Regions from separate parts of the Enterobacter cancerogenus genome, predicted to be linked through region 1. Evidence: predicted binding sites of a transcription regulator. Region 1 holds the regulator's gene; each other region holds the start of a gene.
What was found. Region 1 encodes PhoB, which activates phosphate uptake and scavenging genes when phosphate is short. Its sites were predicted from a motif close to CTGTCATAAAACTGNCNNAT; they were not measured.

Region 2: a site for PhoB is predicted at 1,225-1,244, ahead of kdgR (DNA-binding transcriptional regulator KdgR). Genes of this name have one in related genera too.
Region 3: a site for PhoB is predicted at 880-899, ahead of pstS (phosphate ABC transporter substrate-binding protein PstS). Genes of this name have one in related genera too.
Region 4: a site for PhoB is predicted at 2,504-2,523, ahead of uvrB (excinuclease ABC subunit UvrB). Genes of this name have one in related genera too.

The regions. Positions count from the first base shown of each region.
Region 1 is NZ_CP077290.1:1,645,821-1,650,477, forward strand. Features, by position in the region: gene brnQ (branched-chain amino acid transporter carrier protein BrnQ) at 1-303, opposite strand, end outside; gene phoR (phosphate regulon sensor histidine kinase PhoR) at 713-2,008, opposite strand; gene phoB (phosphate response regulator transcription factor PhoB) at 2,030-2,719, opposite strand; gene sbcD (exonuclease subunit SbcD) at 2,906-4,111, shown strand; gene sbcC (exonuclease subunit SbcC) at 4,108-4,657, shown strand, end outside.
Region 2 is NZ_CP077290.1:4,715,157-4,719,813, reverse strand. Features, by position in the region: gene I6L58_RS22360 (YobH family protein) at 41-280, shown strand; gene kdgR (DNA-binding transcriptional regulator KdgR) at 342-1,133, opposite strand; gene I6L58_RS22350 (MFS transporter) at 1,312-2,685, shown strand; gene htpX (protease HtpX) at 2,737-3,618, opposite strand; gene prc (carboxy terminal-processing peptidase) at 3,812-4,657, opposite strand, start outside.
Region 3 is NZ_CP077290.1:2,690,782-2,695,438, forward strand. Features, by position in the region: gene pstS (phosphate ABC transporter substrate-binding protein PstS) at 1-791, opposite strand, end outside; gene I6L58_RS12715 (fimbrial protein) at 1,039-2,091, opposite strand; gene I6L58_RS12720 (fimbria/pilus outer membrane usher protein) at 2,101-4,620, opposite strand; gene I6L58_RS12725 (fimbrial chaperone) at 4,620-4,657, opposite strand, start outside.
Region 4 is NZ_CP077290.1:1,185,909-1,190,565, reverse strand. Features, by position in the region: gene bioF (8-amino-7-oxononanoate synthase) at 1-784, shown strand, start outside; gene bioC (malonyl-ACP O-methyltransferase BioC) at 768-1,523, shown strand; gene bioD (dethiobiotin synthase) at 1,516-2,205, shown strand; gene uvrB (excinuclease ABC subunit UvrB) at 2,753-4,657, shown strand, end outside.

The DNA.
Region 1 (4,657 bases):
ACGCGGGGTCGCAAACAGCGGGCCAACGGCCAGATAGCAGACGGTCGCCAGCAGGACGCCCGCCACTTTGCCAATTGGCGTGCTGAGGCTATCGACGCCGCCACCCACTTTCGCCAGCGCGACCACGGTAAGCACCGGCAGCCCCACGGCAGTAATCAGGAAGCCAAACGCGGCGGTCCAGACGTGTTCACCCGCCTGTAAACCAACCATAGGAGGGAAAATGATGTTGCCTGCGCCAACGAACAGCGCAAATGTCATAAAGCCCAGCGCGATGATGTCACGCGATTTTAAGTGATGGGTCATAGAACCTTACTGCCTGTGGATGTGGTGTTGAAAACGTTGAGATTTTCGCCATCCCTCGCGGGACGATACAGCGGAAAATTTGCTCAATTTCAGCGGGATATGCTCCCGTCCTGGCGTGGCGAAGAATAGTTTTTCGATTTACCACGCAAATACAGTCGGTCTGACAGTATATGGGGGGCAATTTAAACGCTTATAACGTTTAAAGGCAAGGAGGGATCGTAAAACCAGAACAATATACCAGCATAGAAATTCAAGGCAGCACGATACGCCATATTCAGGAAAAACCCATGGCTAATCATGCGAACAAAAAAACAACAGCCGTATAATATTCACCCGCGTTTCGCTTGACTGCAAAGCAAACGGGCCAGCATACGCTGACCCGTGGAAAGGTAAAATGACACACCCGCCGTCAGGCGATCTTTTTGGCAATCAATCGTTCCGGCATGACGAAACTGAAACGGGTTCCTTTGCCCGGCGTACTCTGAATATCAAGACGGCTTTCGTGGTGATTCACCGCATGTTTCACAATCGCCAGTCCAAGACCGCTGCCCCCGGTCTGGCGTGAGCGCGCTTTATCCACACGGTAAAAACGCTCGGTCAGGCGCGGAAGGTGCTCCGGCGCAATGCCCGGCCCGTTATCCTCGACGCTGAACTCAGCCCCCGCCGGGGTAGGCTGCCAGCGCACTACGATATGCGTTCCCTCCGGCGTGTGGTTCACCGCGTTATAGACCAGGTTGGAGATGGCGCTGCGCAGCTCATCCTCGCTGCCGAGCACTTTGAGGCTGTTATCCACCTCAAAGCTGAAGGAGTGTTTCTTATGGCTTAACGTCTGTGCTTCACGCTCCACCACGCGCAGCATCATCGGCACGTCAATGGTGTCAGTGAGCGCCAGCGACGGAGCCGCTTCAATTTTCGAGAGCGTCAGCAGCTGCTTCACCAGCCCTTCCATCCGGTGCGTCTGCTCGCGCATGGTGTGCAGGGCTTTCTCGCGCGGTGCTCCTTCCAGCGTTTGCTCCTGCATCATCTCCAGATAGCCCTGCAGCACCGTCAGCGGCGTGCGCAGTTCGTGGCTAACGTTGGCGAAGAAGTTGCGGCGCGCCCCTTCCAGCTGGTGCATCTGGGTCACGTCGCGCGCCACCATCAGCCACTGCCGATCGCTGTAGGGCATCACGCGGATCTCAAGATGACGGCCATTGTTGAGCTTCAGATCGTGCGGGCGGGTAAAGTCACGCTTTTTGAGGTACAGCGTGAACTCGGGATAACGCAGAAGGTTAAGGATATTCTGGCCATTGTCATCCGGCCAGCGCAGGCCGAGCAGCTGTTGCGCCAGGCCGTTACACCAGAAGATGGTCCCCTCTTCGGTGGTTAAAATAACCGCATCCGGCAGCGATTCTGCGCCGCTGCGAAAGCGTTTTATCAGGCTGCCCAGCTCGCGGCGGCGCTTTTTATTACGCATCTGCATCTGATGCAGGCCGTACAGCAGCGGCTCCCAGCTTCCGCTTCCCGGCGGAGGGGTCATACTTCTGTCCACCCACAGCCACCAGGAGAGGCGCAGCAGATTCCAGAAATGCCAGATCAGCAATCCGGTCACCGCGGCCAGTAAAAACCACGGCAGATAGCCAAAAATAGCCCCCAGAATGAAGGCCGGAATACAGCATAAGATCAGTTCAAAGACGAGCCTTTTCCATGACAGACGTTCCAGCACGCGTCACACTCCTGTCATTGTTCAGAAACGGGTCGAAAAACGATAACCCGTGCCGCGGACCGTCTGCACCATGCGATCGTGGCCGCTCAGTTCCAGCGCTTTACGCAGGCGGCGAATATGGACGTCAACCGTTCGGTCTTCGACATAGACGTTAGTTCCCCAGACGTTATTCAGCAACTGTTCGCGGCTGTAGACGCGCTCCGGGTGGGTCATAAAGAAGTGCAGGAGCTTAAATTCGGTCGGCCCCATGTCGAGAGGATTTTCGCCGGTCATGACGCGGTGCGAGGTCGGGTCAAGGCTCAGGCCCTGCATCTCAATCACCTCTTCCACCGCCATCGGCGAAATACGGCGCATCACGGCTTTAATGCGGGCAACCAGCTCCTTCGGGGAGAACGGCTTGGTAATGTAATCATCCGCGCCGGTTTCCAGACCGCGAACGCGATCCTCTTCTTCACCGCGCGCCGTCAGCATAACCACCGGAATATCGCGGGTCATCGCTTCACGTTTAATGTGTTTGATAAACTGCAGTCCGGAGCCGCCGGGCAGCATCCAGTCCAGCAGGATCAAGTCGGGCCAGGGTTCATTCAGCTGATTCACCGCACTGTCATAATCTTCCGCTTCAATCGGCTGGAAACCGTTTTGTTCGAGCACGAAGCACACCATTTCACGAATCGGAGCTTCATCTTCTACGACCAGAATACGTCTCGCCATACTTTGCCCTGTTTTGTCTTATTTAAGTTACATGTTGTAATTCGGCGCCATTATGCGTCAGATTTATGACAGATTTATGAAAAACATTACCATCATCAATGGCAAACTGTTGTTTTATTACAGCGGTTATTTTCCGTTCCCTGAAAGTTTATAATCCCCCCCATCTTTTTTCGCCACGGATCTGATATGCGCATACTTCACACCTCGGACTGGCATCTGGGTCAAAATTTTTACAGCAAAAGCCGCGCCGCTGAACATGAAGCGTTTCTGAACTGGCTGCTGGAGACGGCCCGGTTGCAGGAGGTCGACGCAATTATCGTGGCAGGCGATATTTTTGATACCGGACAGCCGCCGAGCTATGCGCGCGAGTTGTATAACCGCTTTGTGGTCAACCTGCAGCAAACCGGCTGTCATCTGGTGATTGTCGCGGGCAACCATGACTCCGTCGCCACGCTGAATGAATCCCGCGATATTCTGGCGTTCCTCAACACGACCGTGGTGGCGAGTGCCGGGCACGCGCCGCAGATCCTGAACAAACGCGACGGCACGCCGGGGGCAGTGCTGTGCCCGATCCCGTTTTTACGCCCGCGGGATATCGTTCAAAGCCAGGCCGGCCTTTCCGGCAGCGAAAAGCAGAAGCATTTATTGCAGGCCATCACCGACTATTATCACCAGCAGCACGCACAGGCCTGCACCCTGCGCGGTGAACAACCTCTTCCCGTTATTGCCACCGGCCATTTGACCACCGTCGGAGCCAGTAAAAGTGACGCGGTTCGCGAGATCTATATCGGCACCCTGGACGCCTTCCCGGCGCAAAACTTCCCGCCTGCCGACTACATCGCCCTTGGGCACATTCACCGCGCGCAGGTGATTGGCGGCTGCGAACACATCCGCTACTGTGGCTCGCCCATTCCGCTCAGTTTTGACGAAACGGGCAAGGCGAAATGCGTGCATCTGGTGAGCTTCACCGACGGCAAACTCAGCGCCGTTGAGCCGCTGGAAGTCCCTGTCACCCAGCCGCTGGCGGTACTGAAGGGCGATCTGGCCGCCATTACCGCCCAGCTTGAGCAGTGGCGCGGCGCAGAGCTTAACCCGCCCGTCTGGCTGGATATCGAAATCACCACTGACAACTACCTGCACGATATGCAGCGCAAAATTCAGGCGCTGACGGAAGATCTTCCCGTCGAAGTGTTGCTGGTACGCCGCAGCCGCGAGCAGCGCGAGAAACTTCTCTCAGGTGCCCGGCGCGAAACGCTTAGCGAACTCCGGGTGGAAGAGGTCTTCGAGCGGCGGCTTGCGCATGAAGAGCTGGACGATGACAAACGCACAAGGCTCAACGAGCTGTTTGTTCAGACTCTGCACACCCTGCATGATGAGGAAGAAAGCGCATGAAAATTCTCAGCCTGCGTCTGAAAAACCTCAACTCGCTCAAGGGCGAGTGGAAAATCGATTTTACCGCTGAGCCTTTCGCCAGCAACGGGCTGTTTGCCATTACCGGTGCCACCGGTGCAGGCAAAACTACCCTTCTCGACGCCATTTGTCTGGCGCTGTACCACGAAACGCCGCGCCTGCAAAAAGTGTCTCAGGCGCAAAACGACCTGATGACGCGCGACACGGCCGAGTGCCTGGCAGAGGTGGAATTCGAGGTCAAAGGCATCGCCTACCGCGCGTTCTGGAGCCAGAACCGCGCGCGCAATCAGCCGGACGGGAACTTACAGGCTCCGCGCGTGGAGCTGGCGCGCTGCGAAGACGGCAAAATTCTCGCCGATAAAGTGACGGATAAGCTGGAACAAACCGCCGCGCTCACCGGGCTGGACTATGGCCGCTTTACCCGCTCAATGCTGCTCTCTCAGGGGCAATTCGCCGCGTTTCTTAATGCTAAGCCGAGCGATCGCGCCGAGCTGCTGGAGGAGCTGACCGGTACCGAGATCTACGGGC
Region 2 (4,657 bases), 1.8 Mb from region 1:
TTTAGGCTTAGTGCATGACAACAAAGATAAAGAGGTAATGATGCATTTTATCATTCGAACAACTATTGCACTGGCCGTTGTGTGGATTGGCCTTTTATTAACCGGATATGGTGTGCTTGTGGGGAGCACCGAAAATGCAGCGGGATTAGGCATTCAGTGTAAGTACGTCACGGCACAGGGTATGAGTACCGCCCAGTATCTGCACTCCGACAGCGGTATCATTGGATTAACCAACTGCCCGGTACTGCGTAAAACGTCCGTGGTCATCGATAACGGCTAACCGTTTAACAGTATAAAAAAAACGCCGCAGACGATGCGGCGTTTTTTATGCCTGACAGCAATCAGAACGGGTAGTCGTTGTAACCCATCTGCTCAGAGATTTTACGCGCCGCAGTGTGCAGGATAGCAACATATTCATGCAGGCGTTCTTCCGAGAAGCGCAGCGTCGGGAATGAGATACTCAGGCCCGCAATCACGACGCCAAAGCGATCAAAAACAGGTACGCCAATGCAGCGCAGCCCCTCTTCCTGCTCTTCGTTATCTTCCCCGTAGCCCTGCTCGCGAACGGTATCGAGTACCTTAAGCAGCTCATCGGTACTGGTGATGGTGCGGTTGGTGCTGCGTTTATACTCCACGCCGTCCAGAATTTGCGTCACCTCTTCGCGATCGCGCCAGGCCAGCAGCACTTTACCGATTGCCGTACTGTACAGCGGGTTACGACGTCCGATACGCGAGTACATACGTAGGTTATACATCGAGTCGATTTTGTGGATGTAAACGATACTGTCTTCATCCAGCGCGCCCAGGTGGACCGTCTCTTTCGTCAGGCGTGACAGTTCACGCATCTGAATATCTGCGCTGCGAATAAGATCCACGTTTTGTAACGCGCGGGCACCCAGCTCGAACAGCTTCAGCGTGAGAGAGTATTTCTCAGACTCGCCTTCCTGAGCGACATAGCCCAAAGACTTCATGGTCTGCAAAAAGCGATAAACGGTGCTTTTCGACATCATCACGCGCTGCGACAATTCTGTAATACCAATTTCACGCTCTTCTCCGAGCGCCTGCAAGATGCCAAACACCTTCAGCACGGAAGAAACAGAATCTGGCTGCTTATCCAAATCTGCGATTGCCATTTATCACCTCATACAGAGTGTTTTATAAAAATCAGAACCGGTTTTTATTATAAATTCGAGTCATGCTGCCTGCAATCAATCTGCGTTTACTTCGTTACAAATCTGCGACATAAAACCGAAATAACGATGCTAAAATAGTTACCCTGAGAATAATTTCATCCTGAGCATTTCATTTCCCATGGAAAAACACGCTTCCGATGGCCTGCCGTTGCCCCAGCGGTATGGTGCTATCGCCACCATTATTATTGGTATTTCGATGGCCGTCCTCGACGGCGCGATTGCCAACGTCGCATTGCCCACAATCGCCAGCGACCTCAACGCCTCTCCTGCCAGCTCCATCTGGATTGTGAATGCGTATCAAATCGCGATTGTGATCTCCTTACTTTCGCTCTCTTTTCTGGGGGATATGTTTGGCTACCGGCGGGTCTATCAGTGTGGCCTGGTGGTCTTCACGCTGACCTCGCTTTTTTGCGCCCTGTCGGACTCACTGCATACCCTGACGCTGGCCCGTATTGCTCAGGGCTTCGGCGGCGCGGCTCTGATGAGCGTGAATACGGCATTGATACGGCTTATCTATCCCCAGCGCCAGCTAGGCCGGGGGATGGGCATCAACTCGTTTATTGTGGCGGTTTCCTCGGCGGCAGGCCCCACGATTGCTGCCGCGATCCTGTCTGTTGCTTCATGGCAGTGGCTTTTTGCGATAAATGTGCCGCTCGGGATTGTGGCTATTTTCTTCGCCCTGCGTTATCTCCCGGCTAATGGCCCCAAAAGCAACAAGCCGCGCTTCGACTTACCCAGCGCGGTGATGAATGCGCTAACCTTCGGTCTACTTATCACGGCCCTGAGTGGCTTCGCGCAAGGGCAATCTCTGACGCTTATCGCAGCAGAAGTCGCCGCCATGCTGATCGTGGGTTTCTTCTTTGTCCGTCGTCAGCTGGCGCTGCCGGTGCCGTTGCTGCCGGTAGACCTGCTGCGTATTCCGCTGTTTTCGCTTTCTATTTGCACCTCAATCTGTTCGTTTTGCGCCCAGATGCTGGCGCTGGTCGCGTTGCCGTTCTTTTTGCAGAGCATCGTGGGTCGTTCCGAGGTGGAGACAGGGCTGCTGCTGACGCCATGGCCGCTGGCAACCATGGTGATGGCCCCGCTGGCAGGCTATTTAATTGAACGGGTCCATGCGGGGCTGCTGGGTGCGTTAGGGCTGGTAGTGATGGCGAGCGGCCTGTTTGCGCTGGCGCTGCTCCCCTCCACGCCTTCCGACATGGATATCATCTGGAGAATGGTCCTGTGCGGAGCCGGTTTTGGTCTGTTCCAGTCACCCAATAACCATACCATTATGACCGCTGCCCCACGCCATCGCAGCGGCGGAGCCAGCGGCATGCTGGGAACGGCGCGTCTGTTAGGGCAAAGTACCGGTGCCGCGCTGGTTGCGCTGATGTTCAACCTTGCCGGGCAGAACGGCACCCACGTTGCGCTGCTTACGGCCGGAACACTGGCGACGACTGCGGCCATTGTCAGCGGATTGCGGATCACGCAACCCCGCGCGCAGGCATAAAAAAACCGGGCGGAGGTTTACCCCGCCCGGTTTATCTTTAAACGCTCTGCGTTACTTCAGGTATTCCCCGCTGCGCAGTGCTTCGATACGCTTATCCAGCGGCGGGTGAGACATAAACAGCTCGCTCAGCGATTTTGATTTACCGTTAATGCAGAAGGCCATCATGCTGTTCGCTTCCTGCGGCTCATAGCTGGTTTTCAGACGCTGCAGGGCGGCAATCATCTTCTCGCGCCCCACCAGTTTTGCCGAGCCGGCATCCGCGTGGAATTCACGGTGACGGGAGAACCACATGGTAATGATGCTCGCCAGAATACCGAACACCAACTCCAGTACCATCGACACCGCAAAATAGATCAGCGGGTTACCGTTGCTCTCTTCACCTTCGTCACGGTTGCCGCCCATAAATCCTGCCGCAATTTGCGCCAGAATACGGGAAATGAAGATCACGAAGGTGTTCACCACCCCCTGAATCAGCGTCATCGTCACCATGTCGCCGTTAGCGATGTGGCTGATCTCATGGGCGATAACCGCTTCGGCTTCATCGCGGCTCATGTTCTGCAACAGACCGGTACTGACGGCAACCAGGGAAGCGTCACGACGCGCGCCCGTTGCAAACGCGTTGATATCAGGCGCGTGGTAGATAGCCACCTGCGGCATAGCGATGCCCGCCTGCTGTGACTGTTGGGCCACGGTGTTCATCAACCAGCGTTCCATGTCGTTACGCGGTTGTTCGATGACCTCGCCACCCACGGATTTGAGCGCCATCCACTTCGACATCAGCAGAGATATAAAGGAGCCACCAAAACCAAACAGCAGCGCCATGATCAACAAGCCTTGAACGCTGCTCGACTGAATTCCTGTCAGGCTTAGCACAAGCCCGAATACCACCATCACCGCCAGGTTGGTGAGCAGGAAGAGCGCGATTCGCATCATAATTTTCTTTTAACCTCAGTTTAACAAAGCGCACTATGCGATTACCCACATCGTATGGGTATTGTGGCTATTTTCAAGGATTCGGGGGGCGTAAGTCACCAGAAAGACACAACTTTACACAATTGAAGGTCAGTTTGACGGGAGGTTGCAGAACTAAAAAAAACAGGCACAATTTCTTGTGCCTGTTGGGTATTTATTTCGCCGGTGTCGGCTGCAGTGCTGGCTTGCCTTTTTCCAGATTCGCCAGGTCGAGCGCGATATGCACCGTCTCGTCCAGATACGGATCCGGCTCCTGGTAATCTTTCGGCAGATCGTCCAGTTTCTTAAGCAGCGGTTTGCCTTCTCGCTTGAAGCGATCGTTAACCCGCGCCAGACGCGTCGCGTCATCCTCGTTGTTCTCTTTCTCACGCTGAGCGTAGTTCAGAGAGACAATATTCCGTTTTTCTTTCAGGGCATTGAAGCGCGCAATGTCCTTCATGATGTACTGGAATTCCGGATCTTTGGCGATGCGTTCCTGATGGTCCTTAAGCAAGGCCGGGCCAAACTGCGTCATGTCGCCAGACTTGACGAAGGTGGCAGCGTTGATGCTATCCCACGGCAGCGCGTTATCCTCAAACTTCTCACCCGTTTCCGTCTCTTCCGTACCTGTTGGCATCAGAATGTCCGGCGTAACGCCTTTACGCTGCGTACTGCCGCCATTCACACGGTAGAACTTCTGGATGGTGTATTGAACCGACCCCAGTGCAGGCCATTCCGGGCGCAGCATTTGGTCGTAAATACGGTTGAGAGAACGGTACTGCTGTACGGTGCCTTTCCCGAAGGTCGGTTCACCCACAATCAGCGCACGGCCATAATCCTGCATCGCAGCGGCAAAGATTTCAGATGCAGAGGCACTGAAGCGATCCACTAAGACCACCAGCGGGCCTTTGTAGTACACCACGCCATCGGTATCGGCGTCTTCACGCACTTTACCGTTGTTATCGCGCACCTGAACCACCGGACCAGACGGAATGAACAGGCCAGACAGTGAAACGGCTTC
Region 3 (4,657 bases), 1.0 Mb from region 1:
TGAGCGAAGGATTTGCTCCAGTCAGCGCCTTTCGCGGCGTTAGCGAAGTTCTCTTCGGTCGGGCTAACCGGTTTGCCGTCCGCAGACATCAGTTTGGTATAGGCCAGGTTATTCTGCTTCGCGTAAGCGTACTCTACGTAACCGATGGAGCCCGGCAGACGCTGGACGAACGCGGCGATACCGTCGTTACCTTTGCCGCCCAGACCGGTTGGCCAGTTAACGGTAGAGCCAGAACCGACTTTCGATTTCCACTCTTCGTTCACTTTCGCCAGGTAGCTGGTGAAGACGAAGGAGGTACCGGAACCGTCAGCACGACGCACCACGGCGATGTTCTGCGAAGGCAGTTTTACGCCCGGGTTCAGTTTGGTGATGGCTTCGTCATCCCATTTTTTGATTTTGCCAAGGTAGATATCACCCAGGGTTTTACCGTCCAGCACCAGCTCGCCAGACTTCAGGCCCGGGATATTCACCGCCAGCACCACGCCGCCAATCACGGTCGGGAACTGGAACAGGCCTTCCTGCGCCAGCTTGTCATCAGACAGCGGAGCATCGGACGCGCCGAAATCGACGGTGTTTGCGGTAATTTGTTTTACGCCACCGGAGGAGCCGATACCCTGATAGTTAACCTTGTTGCCGGTTTCTTTCTGGTAGGTATCCGCCCATTTGGCATACACCGGCGCAGGGAAGGTTGCACCCGCGCCTGTCAGGCTTGCTGCTGCAAAGGCAGAGAAAGCGCTCAGAGATAAGGTCGCGGCGACAACAGTTGCGACAGTGGTACGCATAACTTTCATAATGTCTCCTGCAAGGATTTCGTAAATCATTGTTTAAGTGGCTACGATGAGCAAAATAGGACAAACAGGTGACAGATAAATGTACGAAATATGACAGTTTTATGACAATGAAAAATGAATGTTTAACACGATGAAAAATAACAGTATTAATTCATGGCGCGGTCATTTTTTTGTCATATTTTTTTGAGAGACGGTAACGCTGAGAGGGCAAATATGACAACGGCTGTCATAAACAGCCGTTGAGACATCAGTTGATGATTTCTATCGTGAGCGTCGCCGTTGCTGAGAACGGCCCCGGCTGAGGTTTGGCCCCGGTGGCGCTGGCTGGCGCACCTGAAAAAGTGAGCGTGCCCTGCATATCACCCAGTGTCTCGGGGGATTGCGTCGTTTCAGCCGCAAGTTCCCCGCCGTTAACGTTCACTTCTTTGTCCCGCTTATCGTAAATCTTAATGCCGACATCCGGATTATTTGTCGCAACCATGGTGCCATCCGGGCTTGAGCCAGAGGCCTGTATCGTGGCCCCGAGTAGGTCGAGAGTAAACATATTTGAGCATTTAATATTCACTTTCCGCGTGATCTTATGCCGCTTCAACGCCTCGCCTTTTACAGAGGGAAACTCGGAGGCGAGGATTTTTTTGAAATCAAACATAATCGTCTGGCCTTCGTCTATTTCACAGGTTTGCGGAACCGTTAACGACCCCTCAACGATCACGTCAGAAATCACTTCATGCGAAACAGTAACAGGATCGATAGTGGCATAGATATTAGCCATAACCGTTCTCGGTATATTGACGACGCCCGTAAAATGCCTTTTGACGTATAAATAGATAACACCAGAGCCGCCGCTGTAAAAGGTGGTGGCTGAACTGATGCCGTCATGGCATCCGTAGTGCCCCCCCGTGTCATTAGGCATATGATCGAAGGGCACTGACACGTAGCCTTTTCCAAGAACGTAAACAATCAGGCCAATATCAAGCTGGGCGTTGAGATCGTAAAAATGCACGTTTCGTCTAATGGCAGTAGGCTTTAAGGAAGGATTAACGATACTGGTGATATAGGCATATTTATAGGTCTCGTCTTTTCCCGTCAGACAGTAGCACGTGCCTTTAAATGACAGTGTCCCGTTATCGATCATGATGTCTTCGATCATTCCGACAGAACTTGAAGTCCAACTGAGCTGTTTATTGAACTGGAAATTATTGTGGTAAACGCCGTTATCCGGCACGCAGTACCCCGTCGGCGCGGACCGCGCAAAAAAAGCGGCAAAAAAAAGGGCTAAAAGCCAGAAGCGTGATTTCATTTTTATCCTTTATCGACAAATGACGGGAAGCTGCACAAGCCCAAAATCGGGTTGCTGGTGGATGACGTAATCGGCCCGGCAGATCTTGCCGTCGCTCAGGGTGAGGGTGAACTGACCGGTTTCCGGCATCCCTGCAAGGTAGAGTTCACCCCCATCGCCCACGATGCCCGTCACGCTGCCGGTAGGTAGCGTTGCGGTGCCCATCGCACCGAAGGGGGCTGGTTTGCCACTGGCCAGCGCAACGTTAAACAAAACCCGGTAGCCGATGTGCGTGACAAACTCAGCCTTAACCACCGCGCCGCGCGTGGGCACAAGCTGCTGTACGCTTTTCTCAAGCTCGATATTGCCGGACGTGAAGTCATTATTGCCAAGCGCGATACGGTTTTCGTCGTAAGGCGATAGCTGCGTTTTAACTGTATAACCGCGCCAGTCGGTCGCTACTCCATTTTCGTTATCAACAGACAGCCCGGCCGCTCCCGGCGCTTTTATCAGCGCCACGGTTTCGCCCATCTCCTGGGAGAAGGTGATCCCCTCAGAGTGGACCAGCACGCCGCCGCTGACACCGTAGTTCACGCTTTGGCTTTCATCGCTCCAGGCATAGTTTGCCTTCATGGAACCATACGAAGCATCCCAGTTCAGGCCAGCGTTTCCGCCTGCGTTAGCGTTGTTTTCGCGATATGACTGCTGCAGGTTCCAGCTCAGGTTGTTATCTTCGAGCACGTTGCCGTTTAGCCCCACCTGGTGGGACGGGCTGCTGTGGCCGCTGTGAGCGTAGCTGTAGTTGGCGTAACTGTGCGGCAACCAGTCTGATAAGGGCAACGAGACGGAGAGCATAATCACATGCTCGCTTTCATCCTCATGCTGCCACTCTCCCACGCTGCTGCCCGCCGTATCGGTGTAGTTCCATGACAGGTTCCACATAATTTGCCGCCAGCTGTTGCTGTAGCCCACCTGAATCAGGCGCTCAACGTCATCCGTTTGCCAGTATTGCTCCCGGCTCAGCGTCAGATAAATGTTGCCGTAACCTTCCGTAAACGGCTGGGTCCAGGTGCCTTCAAGCCGGCTGCGACGGTTGCCCGTTTGCCAGAAGCTGTCGCTGTCGCCGTTACGCGAAGCCCATTCATCCAGCGTATAGAAGCCTTCCGTCGAATAGCGATAGCCAACGATACGCAGGCTGGTATTACTGACATCAAAGGTTTTGGAGTACAGAAAACGCCAGGATTGCCCCTGCGTTTGGTCGTCGGAAAAGCGTGAGTCAGCGTGGGTCACATCGATCGACACCGCGCCGATTTCGCCCAAATCTTTACCGAGGCCCGCCGCAAAGGCGGAATAGTCTTCCGCCAGCTGGGTTCCGCCGTAGAGCGTCATCCCCCAGGGCATACCACGCAGCATCTGCGCCTGCATGACGTCAGGTGAAAAACGATTATCGTTGCGATACTCGCCGACGCTGATATCCACATCCGTTTGGCCTTCGCGACGCAATATCGCCAGGGAAGCGTAAGGCTGCACAAAATGTTGTTCGCTGCCGTCTTCCTCTTTGATGGTGACGTCGAGGTCGCCGCCGCTGGAGGTAGTATTGAGATCGGTCAGCGCAAACGGCCCCTGCGGCACTGCCGACTGGTAAATCATGTATCCATTCTGGCGGATCGTCACCACGGCGTTCGATTTCGCCACGCCGCGAACGATGGGGGCAAACCCATTAATGCTGTCTGGCAGCATGTCGTTATCCGTATAAAGACGCACGCCACGGATCTGCGCGCTGTCAAAGAGGTCGTTCGCGGTCCAGGTGTCGCCCACCATGAACTGGCTGCGCAACGGTGCGATATCATGCTGTAAGTAAGTGCTTACTGAATGATAGCTTCCGTGGCTGTTAACGGCATTGAGTGCGCTGTAGTTGCGAAGCCGCCAGCCACCCAGATTGATGCCGCTGCGCAGGTTAAGGTAGTAGAGATCGTCGCTGTTATAGTCTGACTTCAGGGTCTGCATGGTGGAAAAGTCATAGTTGAGCATCAGCGCATTGATGCCCTGATCCCAGCGCGACGGTGGAATGGCATCCCGAACCGATGCATCAAGATAGATTTGTGGCACATAGACGTTAAGCGCCAGCTTTTCACCGTCGAATATCCATGCCGACCCCGGCAGCTCGGGGACGGCTTCACAGCGTTCGGCGTTGACGCGATCTAATGCTTTGATTGCGTCAACCTTCACCCCGAACCCGCTCAGCGTATTTTTTAAATCCGTGAAGCAAGGCGCAAGATCGCTCTGTTCATCTTTTCGCGAAAAAAGCACCTCGCGGCGCTCGACGAAGCGGTCGTTGACATAGATATCGACTTTATATGTCCCCTCAGGAAGCGTGTGGGGGCGGTCAAACTGGCTAATGTCGATATCAACGGGCTGATCCAACTCCAGCAAACGGGTATTGAATAAGGCCTCTTTGGCAGAAACCAGATGCGGGTAGCCCACCCACACGGCGATAAGCGGTAAAAAAGACAAACGAGAAAGCTTCAACGTATACCGTCCCATCCGCATTAAAGAGGTTGCCTGATAGCGTCGCTGATTGCGCCAT
Region 4 (4,657 bases), 460 kb from region 1:
GATTGTCGCCGACCGCCTAAGCCACGCCTCGCTGCTGGAGGCGGCGGGGTTAAGCCCGGCGCAGTTGCGACGCTTTACGCATAACGACGTCGGGCACCTCCACGCCCTGCTTCAGAAACCTTGCGCCGGCCAGCAGCTGGTGGTCACGGAAGGGGTGTTTAGCATGGACGGTGACAGCGCACCGCTGCGCGCCCTGCATGACGCGGCCCGGAAGCATAACGCCTGGCTACTGGTCGACGATGCCCACGGCATCGCGGTAATGGGCGATGAGGGGCGCGGAAGCGCATATCAACAGCGCGTCAGGCCGGAACTGCTGATCGTGACGTTTGGCAAAGGCTTCGGCGTGAGCGGGGCGGCGGTGCTGTGCAGCGATCCGGTGGCGGATTATTTCTTACAGTTTGCCCGGCACCTGATCTACAGCACCAGCATGCCTCCGGCACAGGCCGTGGCGTTATCGGCATCGCTGTCGGTGATCCGGTGCGCGGAAGGGGCGGAGCGCAGGCAGCGTCTGGCTGAACATATTGCGCGTTTTCGCCGGGGTTTAGGCTCGCTTCCCTACAGGATAGCCGAGTCTCAAAGCGCCATTCAGCCGGTGATCGTGGGGGAAAACAGCCGGGCGCTGAGCCTGGCGCAGACGCTGCGCGATCGCGGAATGTGGGTCACCGCCATTCGGCCTCCCACCGTTCCGCCGGGCACCGCGCGGTTGCGCTTAACCCTCACGGCGGCCCACGAGTCGCAGGATATCGACGCACTGCTGGAGGCGCTCGATGACGCCAGTCAATAAGCAGGCCATCGCCGCCGCGTTTGGCCGGGCGGCGCAAAGCTACTCGCAGCACGACGAACTGCAGCGCCAGAGCGCACAAGGGCTGCTGGCCGCGCTGGGAGGCGGTCAATTTGCGCAGGTCCTGGATGCGGGATGCGGGCCGGGCGCGAACAGCCGCTACTGGCGGCAGTCGGGAAGCACGGTGACAGCGCTCGATCTTTCGGAGCAGATGCTCAACGAGGCGCGCCAGCAGCAGTCGGCTGACCGCTATCTGGTTGCCGATATTGAAGCCATCGCGCTGCCTGACGGGCAATTCGACCTGGTCTGGAGCCATCTGGCGGTGCAGTGGTGTAGCAGCCTGCCGCACGCGCTGGGGGAGCTTTATCGCGTGGCGAAACCAGGCGGCAAGGTGGCGTTTACCACCCTGCTCGACAGTTCTCTGCCGGAGCTTAATCAGGCCTGGAAAGCCGTGGACGATCGTCCGCACGCTAACCGCTTCCTGTCGCACGACGAGGTGCTGAGGGCGCTGGCAGGCTGGCGTTACCGAAGCAGGGTACAAACGGTCACGTTGGACTTCCGCGATGCCCTCAGCGCCATGCGCTCACTCAAGGGCATTGGCGCAACGCACCTGCACGCCGGGCGCGAGCAAAAACCGCTCACGCGCGGTCAGTTGCAGCGCCTGGGGCTGGCGTGGCCACAGCAGCGGGGCGCGTTCCCGCTCTCTTATCAACTTTTTCATGGGATTATCGAACGTGACTGAACGCTATTTTGTGACCGGTACGGATACGGAAGTGGGCAAAACGGTTGCCAGCGCGGCACTGCTGCAGGCTGCCCGTCGGCTGGGAAAAAAGACCGCGGGGTTTAAGCCTGTGGCCTCCGGCAGCGAGATGACGCCGGAAGGCCTGCGTAACACCGACGCGCTGGCGCTCCAGCGTAACAGCAGTATCGACCTGGCCTATGCGGCGGTGAATCCCTATACCTTCGCGGAGCCAACCTCACCGCACATCATCAGCGCGGACGAGGGGCGTCCGATTGCGTTTGACGTACTCTCGGCCGGGCTGCGTGCCCTGGAAGAACAGGCGGACTGGGTGCTGGTGGAAGGGGCGGGCGGCTGGTTTACGCCACTCTCAGAGCAGCAAACTTTTGCCGACTGGGTTGAGGCTGAGCGGTTGCCGGTAATTCTGGTGGTCGGCGTTAAGCTTGGCTGTATCAACCACGCGGTGTTGACCGCGCAGGCCGTGCAGCAGGCAGGCCTGCGTCTGGCTGGCTGGATCGCGAACGATGTGGTCGCACCGGGCAAACGTCATCCGGAGTATCTGGCAACGCTTAAGCGAATGCTGCCCGCGCCGCTTCTGGGGGAGATCCCGTGGCTCAGCGGCAACGCAGAAAATGCTGAAACCGGGAAATACCTTGACCTTAGCGCATTGCAGAAATGTGATTAAGATCTCGCCAGTCCATAAGGATAAACCTCGCGCTTGCGCGTCAAAAAAGGGTGATAAAATTTTTTTGCAGCCGCTTCGTGGGAAAAACCGGGACGTTGCCGAGCGGCGGTCTGTATGGGCTGCACGCAGTTATCCACTATTCCTGTGGATAACCTTGTGTATGAGAGTTAGAAAACACGCGATAAGCGAGAGAATACGCGGCTTAAGCCTGAATTGATGCGAAACGCGGCTTTCGGAAATATCCTCTGTTAATCAACTTGTTAGATAAAAGCAATTGCCGTCACTAAACTGTCATCCACTGCCATAAAACTTTCATTACGTAGCTTGACAAATGTTAAAAAAGGAAAATTTTTGGGGATAACCGCGAACGCTGGTGTTTTATCTCGTCCCTGTCGAAATTTCGACCGGGTTTACGCTCATCATCCGGCTGCTATGCTAAATATCCTGACATGCTACTGGTTTTTCATCCAGTGTTTTTTACTGGCAATCCTGGCAACAAGGAGTAAAATTACACGTCTGCCGCTAAATCCGTCATCAGGTCGTTGCCATGAGTAAACCGTTCAAATTGAATTCCGCTTTCCGTCCATCGGGGGATCAGCCTGAGGCGATTCGCCGCCTGGAAGAGGGGCTGGAAGATGGGCTTGCACACCAGACGCTGCTGGGGGTGACCGGCTCGGGTAAAACCTTTACCGTCGCCAACGTGATTGCCGACCTGCAGCGCCCAACCATGGTGCTGGCACCCAACAAAACCCTCGCGGCACAGCTTTACGGCGAGATGAAAGAGTTCTTCCCGGAAAACGCGGTGGAGTATTTCGTCTCTTACTACGATTACTACCAGCCGGAAGCCTACGTTCCCAGCTCTGACACCTTTATCGAAAAAGATGCCTCAGTGAACGAACACATCGAACAGATGCGTCTGTCGGCCACCAAAGCGCTGCTTGAGCGGCGTGATGTGGTGGTGGTCGCGTCGGTCTCGGCCATCTACGGCCTGGGCGACCCGGATCTGTACCTGAAGATGATGCTTCACCTCACGGTGGGGATGATTATCGACCAGCGTGCGATCCTGCGCCGCCTGGCAGAGCTGCAGTACACCCGCAACGACCAGGCTTTCCAGCGCGGCACGTTCCGCGTGCGCGGCGAGGTAATTGATATCTTCCCGGCGGAATCGGACGACATGGCCCTGCGCGTGGAGCTGTTCGACGAAGAGGTTGAGCGGCTGTCGCTGTTCGACCCGCTGACGGGGCACATTGAATCAGTAATCCAGCGCTTTACCGTCTACCCTAAAACGCACTACGTCACGCCGCGCGAGCGTATCGTGCAGGCGATGGAAGATATCAAGGTCGAGCTGGCAGACCGCCGTAAGGTGCTGCTGGCGAACAATAAGCTGCTCGAAGAGCAGCGTTTAAGCCAGCGAACCCAGTTTGACCTGGAGATGATGAACGAGCTGGGCTACTGCTCAGGCATCGAAAACTACTCGCGCTACCTCTCCGGGCGCGGGCCGGGCGAAGCACCGCCGACGCTGTTTGACTATCTTCCTGCGGATGGCCTGCTGGTGATCGACGAATCCCACGTCACCATCCCGCAAATCGGCGGGATGTATCGCGGCGACCGCGCGCGTAAAGAGACGCTGGTGGAGTATGGCTTCCGCCTACCGTCGGCGCTGGATAACCGCCCGATGAAGTTTGAAGAGTTTGAGGCCCTCGCGCCGCAAACCATCTACGTGTCGGCAACGCCGGGCAACTACGAGCTGGAAAAATCCGGCGAGGATGTGGTTGATCAGGTGGTGCGTCCGACCGGGCTGCTCGACCCGATTATCGAGGTGCGTCCTGTCGCCACCCAGGTGGACGATCTGCTCTCGGAGATCCGTATCCGCTCCGCTATTAACGAGCGCGTACTGGTCACCACGCTGACCAAACGTATGGCCGAAGACCTGACCGAATATCTGGAAGAGCACGGCGAGAAGGTGCGGTATCTGCACTCGGACATCGATACCGTTGAGCGTATGGAGATCATCCGCGACCTGCGCCTTGGCGAGTTTGACGTGCTGGTGGGGATCAACCTTCTGCGAGAAGGCCTGGACATGCCAGAGGTGTCGCTGGTTGCGATCCTCGACGCCGACAAAGAGGGCTTCCTGCGTTCTGAACGTTCACTCATTCAGACCATTGGCCGTGCCGCCCGTAACGTTAACGGTAAGGCCATCCTGTACGGCGATAAGATCACCCCGTCAATGGCGAAAGCGATTGGCGAAACGGAACGTCGCCGCGAGAAGCAGCAGCGCTACAACGAAGAGCACGGCATCACGCCTCAGGGTCTGAACAAGAAAGTGGTGGATATTCTGGCGCTGGGTCAGAACATTGCGAAGACCAAAACCAAAGGGCGCGGGAAAGCCCGTCCAGTGGTGGAAGAGGATACCGTCGCGCTGACGCCGAAAGCGTTGCAGCAGAAGATCCAC